DNA from 2 places in the Kitasatospora sp. NPDC087271 genome. Region 1 is predicted to be linked to the other one. Evidence: riboswitches for the same ligand, from Rfam matches in the RefSeq annotation. Region 1 holds a riboswitch; the other holds the start of a gene.
The links. A riboswitch is a leader RNA that binds a small molecule or an ion and turns the genes downstream of it on or off. The one in region 1 is predicted to bind cyclic di-AMP.
Positions count from the first base shown of each region.

Region 1 (3,544 bases):
GCCCAGTTGGCGACGGTCTGCAGGCGCACGCCCGAGCTCGGGTTGGCGGCCTCGACGTACTGGCCGCCGCCGATGTAGATCGCGACGTGGTAGACGCCGGAGTTCTGGCCGTTGTTGGACCAGAACAGCAGGTCGCCCGCCTGCAGGCTGTCCAGCGAGACGCGGGTGCTGGCGGCGGCCTGGTCGGCGGCGACGCGCGGGACGGAGACGCCCGCGGCGCGCAGCGCGGCCTGGGTCAGGCCGGAGCAGTCCCAGCCGCCGTTGCCGGTGCCGCCGTAGACGTACGCCTGGCCGACCTTCGACTGGGCGAAGGAGACCGCGGCGGCCATGCTGCCGGTGGCGGCCGGGGTCTGAGCCGGGGTCTGAGTCTGGGCGGCCGGCTTGGAGGCCGGCTTGGTGGCCTGGGCCTGGGGTTGGGCGGCCGGCTTGGCGTTCGCGGCAGCGCCGTTGGAGGTCTGGCCGGACTTCTGCGAGCGGTCGAACCAGGTGAAGTCCGAGCCGGACGTGGCCGACGAGCCGGAGCCGGACCGGTCGGCCTGAGCCGACTGCTGGGCCTGGCCGCCGTCCTTGAACGAGAGGCGCTGGCCCGGGTAGATGCTGTCCGGACCCTCGGTCAGGGTGCCGCGGTTGAGTTCGTACAGCCGCTGCCAGCCGCCCTGGAGGTTGTGCTTGTCGGCGATCGAGGACAGCCAGTCGCCGGAGGCGACGGTGTAGTCGTCGGCCTGGGGCTGGGCGCTGTTCCGGGCCTGGCTCTGGCCCTTCTGGGCCGAGGTGCCGTTGGTGGAGTCGGCGGGGGCCTGCGCCTGGTCCTGGGCCGGTGCGGCCGGCTTGGCGGGCTTCGCGGCCGGGGCCGGGGTCTGCGCGGGCTTCGCGGCCGGGGCGGCCGGCTTCGCGGCGGGCTTGGTGGCGGTCGAACCGGCAGCCGAGCCGGTGGTCGAACCGGCCGAGGTGTCGACGGCGGCCGGGGCGCCGCCCTTGGTCAGGCCGGCCTGGACCGAGCACACGGGCCAGGCGCCGGGGCCCTGCGAGGCGAGGACCTTCTCGGCGACGGCGATCTGCTGGTCCTTGGTGGCCTGGTTGGCCTGGGGGGCGTAGGCGGTGCCGCCGAAGGCGGCCCAGGTGCTGGAGGTGAACTGCAGTCCGCCGTAGAAGCCGTTGCCGGTGTTGATGCTCCAGTTGCCGGTGCTCTCGCACTGGGCGACCTTGTCCCAGGTGGCGACGGAGGCGGCGGAGGCGGTGCCGGAGGTGAGGCAGGGGATGGTGAGGCCGACGCCCGCGACGCCGACGGCGGCGATCACGCGTCGGGTACGACTGGACAGACGGGTGCCGTTGGTGGGCAGCATGAAGACGCAGTCCTCTCCCACGCCTGCGAGGTGAGCTGTCGGATTCGGGCTGGAGTTGCCCGGCCGCGCTGTGGGCGCGGCTTCACCCCTAGCCCTGGATCGTTCCGGGGAACGGTCCGGGGCGACTTACCTGTGGGTCCCCCGCTCCTGCCGTGGTGCGTTTTCGCGCTGCCAGGACATCCGACGGCAGGACTCGGCGTCGCGGATGAACTGGGTTCGTGTGGCCACGAACGGGGAGCACGTTAAGCAGACTTAAGTTCAAACTGCAAACACCTGTGACGCGCATCACGGTTTGACGAGAACGGTCGTTCCCCTCGCTTTTCATGATCGGAAATGACCGATTTCCGGCAACCCCGCGAAGGGTGCGCGCAACTGTCTGCGCTTCAGGAGGCGGGTGACGGTGGGTCGGGTCGCCCGGGGGCCCGTCCGTCGGGAGGGCGGCGTGTCCGCACTGTGGTCGTCGGGGGATGTGTCGAGCGATGGTGAACAAATATGGACAGAACAGACATCGCACCTATTCGTTCTTTAACTCCCTTACGGGACAAGCGGGAAGGGCCCGGAACGTAGCCGTTCCGGGCCCTTCCCGCGTGCGGTGACCGCTACTGCTGGCCGGCCGACTCCTCGGCGGCGGCGTGAGCGGCGTGACCGCCCCGGCCGGAGTGGTCGGCGTAGGTGCCCTCGGCGGCCTCCGCCGCCTCGGCCTCGGCCTGCGCCAGGGCCTCGGGGGAGGGCGCCGGCAGCGCGGCCAGGTAGGTGGAGGCGATCAGCTGGCCGACCGTGGGGTAGGCGCCCAGCGGCGCCGCGGACGGGCAGCCGGTCTCCTCGGCGGCCGTGGCGAGCAGCTCGGAGTCGGCCTCCGGCCCGATCACCAGCGGGGCCAGCGCCGGGCGCTGGGAGCCGGTCTCCTTGAGGTGGTTGACGGCCGCGGCGACCGAGCCCGGCACGTCGAGCGCGGCGGGCACGACCGGGACGGCCAGCCGGGCCGCCAGCAGGACACCGGTGATGCCGGCCGCGGCGGCGGCCTCCTCGCCGCCGACGGTGGTCAGCACGACGCCGTCCGCGGCGGTCGCGATGGCGAACAGCCGGGCCCGGTCGGCACGCGCCAGGCCGGCCTCGGACAGGCGCACGTGCACGGCCTCGGCGAGCAGCGGGTGCGGGCCGAGCACGTCGGTGACGGGGGCTCCGTACTCGGCGGCGAGGGCGTGGAGTTCGGTCAGGAATCCGTGCGGGCCGGGTACCAGCGGCACCAGGACCGGCGCGGGCAGGCCGGCCTCGGCGGCCATGGCCAGCAGTTCGGCGACGGTGCGGTCGTCGCTGTCGGCGCCCTGGGCGGCTTCGCCCGGGAGGTAGCCGACGGCGGTCTGGATGCCGCTCTGCTCGCTGCGGACGATCGACAGCAGCTCCTCGACGACCGAGCGGGACTCGGGCCCGGCGGTCGCGGGCACGGCGAGCACCAGGGCCGGGGATCCGGCCGGGATCTCGGGGCGCTCGGGGCGACGGTGGCGCCCCCGCGCACGGGAGCCTGGAGTGCGGACGGGCAGTGGCGCGCCCGGGATGGCTGCGGTGCTCATGCCGGAGATCGTAGGACATCGGCCCGTCAGGCCTGCATTCGGCTGCCGTTCGAGTTTCACGTGGTCATGGCGGGTGCGCCGCGCTCCCGTCGTGTCCGTCCGGGCGGTTTGCCCGCAATCCGGACATATCTCACCCAGCCTTCGAGCGATCACCGCTGGTTGCCCTGACGTGTCCGACGGGGCGTCGAGTTGCTTCTGTGGCGCGTGAGATGTCTCACAGCCAGGAGGTCGCCTGACGGAGGGTCACGAAGGCGCGACTCCGGGCGCCTGAAGATCAACATTCAGCGGGGAGCCGCTCACGGCCGGTTATCGAGAATCTGGCGATTCACTCGGCTATGTCCGTTTACGTACCGTCAGGAGAAGGGTCCGTGAAGAGTTCAGAACTGCCGGTGAAAGGCCTCGTGCACCTGCAATGTCCCGTGCTGATGCACGTGCACAGCAGCTATCATCGCGTCAAGTGAGGCGTTGTGCCGGGCCGGTACGGGGCCGGTCCGTTCGTTCGGCGGGTGCCGGGAGCGCCGCGCTGGACGACCACTCCGGAGCTCTTCGGGAGATTTCTATGCACGACTCGCAGGACACGTACGGCTCGTACGACACCTACAACGGGATGGCGGCCGCCGACCTCAAGGG
Region 1 covers NZ_JBIUYQ010000001.1:14,200-17,743, reverse strand. The annotation lists gene ACIO9K_RS00085 (transglycosylase family protein) at 1-1,364, opposite strand, end outside; cyclic di-AMP (ydaO/yuaA leader) riboswitch at 1,351-1,511, opposite strand; gene ACIO9K_RS00080 (hypothetical protein) at 1,943-2,914, opposite strand; gene ACIO9K_RS00075 (DUF397 domain-containing protein) at 3,474-3,544, shown strand, end outside.

Region 2 (3,544 bases), on a different contig from region 1:
ATCCGCTCGCCGTCGGGGCCGGCGACGCAGAACAGGTCGATGGGGCCGAGGTGCTTCTCGGCGGTGTCGACGAGGGCGGCGACGTCGCTGGGGCGGCGGATGTCGCCGCCGACGCCGACGACGGGGCAGCCCGGCCGGTCGAGTTCGGTGGCGAGGTCCTCGGCGACGCCCGCACGTTGGTCGGCGATCAGCACTCCGGCGGCGCCGGCGGCGGCGAACCGGCGGGCGAGCTCGGCTCCCGATCCGCCGTCGAGTACCGCGATGACGACGACTGCCCCGCTGACCCGCATGGTCTGCTCCTCCCTGTGGGCGACACCGCACCGGCGCCCACGATTTCTGCGGAGGATCGTAGGCAGGTCCTGACCCTCCGCAACAGGGATTACCCCTCAGGTGACCAGGGTCACGCCCGCCACCCGGCCAAGAGCTGTCCAAGAGCTGTCCACGGACCGTCCACGGGGCGTCCACGGAGCGTTGACGGGCCGTCCGCCGGGTGTCGACGATCCGGCCCCGCCGGTCGCGTCCGCCGGAGGCGGTGCGGCCCCGACCCACCGGATACGGTCGACGCATGCCAGTGCAGCCCGATCCCGCCGCCCCGCAGCTCTTCACCTGGGAGTTCGCCACCGATCCGTACCCCGCCTACGCCTGGTTGCGCGAGCACGCCCCGGTTCACCGCACGACGCTGCCGAGCGGGGTGGAGGCCTGGCTGGTGACCCGCTACGCGGACGCGCGGCAGGCGCTGGCGGACGGCCGGCTGTCGAAGAACCCGGCGCACCACAGCGAGCAGGCGCACCGCACCGGGCGGGTGGGAATTCCGGGGGAGCGCCAGGCGGACTTGATGACGCATCTGCTGAACATCGACCCGCCGGACCACACCCGGCTGCGCCGGCTGGTGTCGAAGGCGTTCACGCCGCGCCGGGTGGCGGAGTTCGAGCCGCGGGTGCAGCAGCTCACGGACCGGCTGATCGACGGCTTCGCGCAGCGCGGTTCGGCGGACCTGATCCACGAGTTCGCGTTCCCGCTCCCCATCTACGCGATCTGCGACCTGCTGGGCGTGCCGGCCGAGGACCAGGACGACTTCCGGGACTGGGCCGGGATGATGATCCGGCACGGCGGCGGCCAACGCGGAGGCGTGGGGCGGGCGGTGAAGCGGATGCGGGCGTACCTGCTGGAGCTGATCCACCGCAAGCGGGCGGATCCGGGTGATGACTTGATCTCGGGCCTGATCCGGGCGAGCGACCACGGCGAGCACCTGAACGAGAACGAGGCCGCCGCGATGGCGTTCATCCTCCTGTTCGCGGGGTTCGAGACGACCGTCAACCTGATCGGCAACGGCACGTACGCGCTGCTGCGCAACCCGGAGCAGCGCAGGCTGCTGCAGGAGTCGGTGGTGCGCGGCGAGACGGCGCTGCTGGAGACCGGGATCGAGGAACTCCTGCGCTACGACGGGCCGGTGGAGATGGCGACGTGGCGTTTCGCGACGCGGCCGCTGTCGATCGGCGGGGTGGACATCCCGGTGGGCGATCCGGTGCTGGTGGTGCTGGCCGCGGCGGATCGCGATCCGGCCAGGTTCGCGGACGAGAACACCCTGGACCTGGCCCGCACGGACAATCCGCACCTGGGTTTCGGCCACGGGATCCACTACTGCATCGGCGCCCCGCTGGCCCGCCTGGAGGGGCGGAGCGCACTGGCCACGCTGCTTTCCCGGCTGCCGGACCTGCGGCTCGCGGAAAACCCGGAGAACCTGCGCTGGAGGGGCGGCCTGATCATGCGCGGCCTGCGGGAACTCCCGGTCGAATTCACTCCGGAGACCCGCTCTCCGCACGCGCCGCCGGTCACGCCGACCGCCGCCCCGACACGCTGACGGCATGTCTCCGGCGGCCCGTGGAGCCAGGTCTGAACCCGCATTAATCCGGACATACCGCCGCCGTTGGTAGGCGATTGACCACGCGCCGTAATTTGTGTGTGATATCGGTGATATGAGCTTGTTATTGGTCTGATGATCTGTCTACTCTCCCTGGAGTTCGCAGCTGCGGACCTCGTGCGCGGAACGCCGAATCCTGCCCGCCGCGTCACGGGAAACCGACCAGACCCTGGGCAGGGGCGGGGGAACCAGGTTTGTTGCCGTTCCCCGACGGCTTGGGGTGAAGCCGCCCGAGCGGAATCGTTTCCGCTTTCGGCGGCCGGGCCACCTCCCGGTCCGAACCCGACAGCTCACCTCGCAGGCGTGCGGAGAGGGACCTCTTCATGCTGTTCGTTGGAACCGGCCGCCACCGCCGTCGCACCCAGACCGAGAAGGCCATCGCCGTCGCCGGTGTGGCCGGCGTCGGACTCGCGATGCCGCTCCTCACCGCCACCGGCGCCTCCGCCGCCCCGGCCTCCACCTGGGACGCCGTCGCCCAGTGCGAGAGCGGCGGCAACTGGAGCATCAACACCGGCAACGGCTTCTCCGGCGGCCTGCAGTTCACGCCCAGCACCTGGAAGGCGTACGGCGGCACCTCCTACGCCCCGCAGGCCAACCAGGCCAGCAAGGCGCAGCAGATCTCGGTCGCCGAGAAGGTGCTGGCCTCGCAGGGCCCGGGCGCCTGGCCGGTCTGCTCCCAGAAGGCCGGCCTGAGCAAGGGCGGCGCCCCGGCCTCCGTGGACACCTCCACGGACGCCAAGCCCGCCAAGCAGTCCGCCGCCAAGCCGACCCAGCAGGCGCAGGCCCCGAAGCCCGCCCAGCAGCCGGTCAAGCAGGCCGCCCCGAAGCCGGCCGCCCAGCAGCCCGTCCAGCAGGCCCCGCAGCAGACGCAGCCGCAGACCCAGGGCTTCTCCGGCAAGGCCGGCTGGGATGCCGACGCGAAGGTGTACTGGTACCAGAACAACGGCGCCTGGTACTGGACCAGCCACCAGAGCGTCTACCAGCAGTACGCGGGCCAGCCCGCCGCCCAGCCGCAGTACGCGCCCCGCGCCGCGCAGCCCGCGCAGTCCGCCCCGGCCGCGCAGCCCGCCGCCGCGCAGGGCGGTCACGACTACACCGTCCGGGCCGGCGACACGCTGTCGACGATCGCCGCCGCCCAGGGCGTGTCCGGCGGCTGGCAGTCGGTGTACGACGGCAACCGCGGCACCGTCGGCGGCAACCCCAACCTGATCATGCCCGGCCAGGTGCTGCACCTCGGCTGAGCGGCCCGGGCCCTGAACGGCCCGCGCCCTGCGGGCGAAGGGGGACGGGACCCGTCCCCCTTCGCCCGCATTCCCCCGTATTCGCCCGCTTCGATCGGGCAAGCAGGTGAACTACCGGTGGGTAGCCGGGCCACACGCTGAGACGGGACCGAGGCCAGCGCGGCCCCGGGGGCCGGGGCGGTTAGGCTCTGGTCGTAACGACTCCGCAATCGTCCCGCCGGCAGCACCCAACGTCAGCCGGACCCTGCTTCCGCAAGGAGATGCCTCGTGCCGTCCATCGATGTCGTCGTAGCCCGTGAGATCCTCGACTCGCGTGGCAACCCCACGGTCGAGGTCGAGGTCGGCCTCGACGACGGCAGCACCGGCCGTGCCGCTGTCCCGT
Region 2 covers NZ_JBIUYQ010000004.1:273,841-277,384, forward strand. The annotation lists gene ACIO9K_RS10020 (SDR family NAD(P)-dependent oxidoreductase) at 1-290, opposite strand, end outside; gene ACIO9K_RS10025 (cytochrome P450) at 566-1,861, shown strand; cyclic di-AMP (ydaO/yuaA leader) riboswitch at 2,072-2,239, shown strand; gene ACIO9K_RS10030 (transglycosylase family protein) at 2,245-3,162, shown strand; gene eno (phosphopyruvate hydratase) at 3,430-3,544, shown strand, end outside.
Region 2: it holds a riboswitch for cyclic di-AMP, as region 1 does, so the genes downstream of both, ACIO9K_RS10030 (transglycosylase family protein) here and ACIO9K_RS00085 (transglycosylase family protein) in region 1, are expected to answer to the same signal.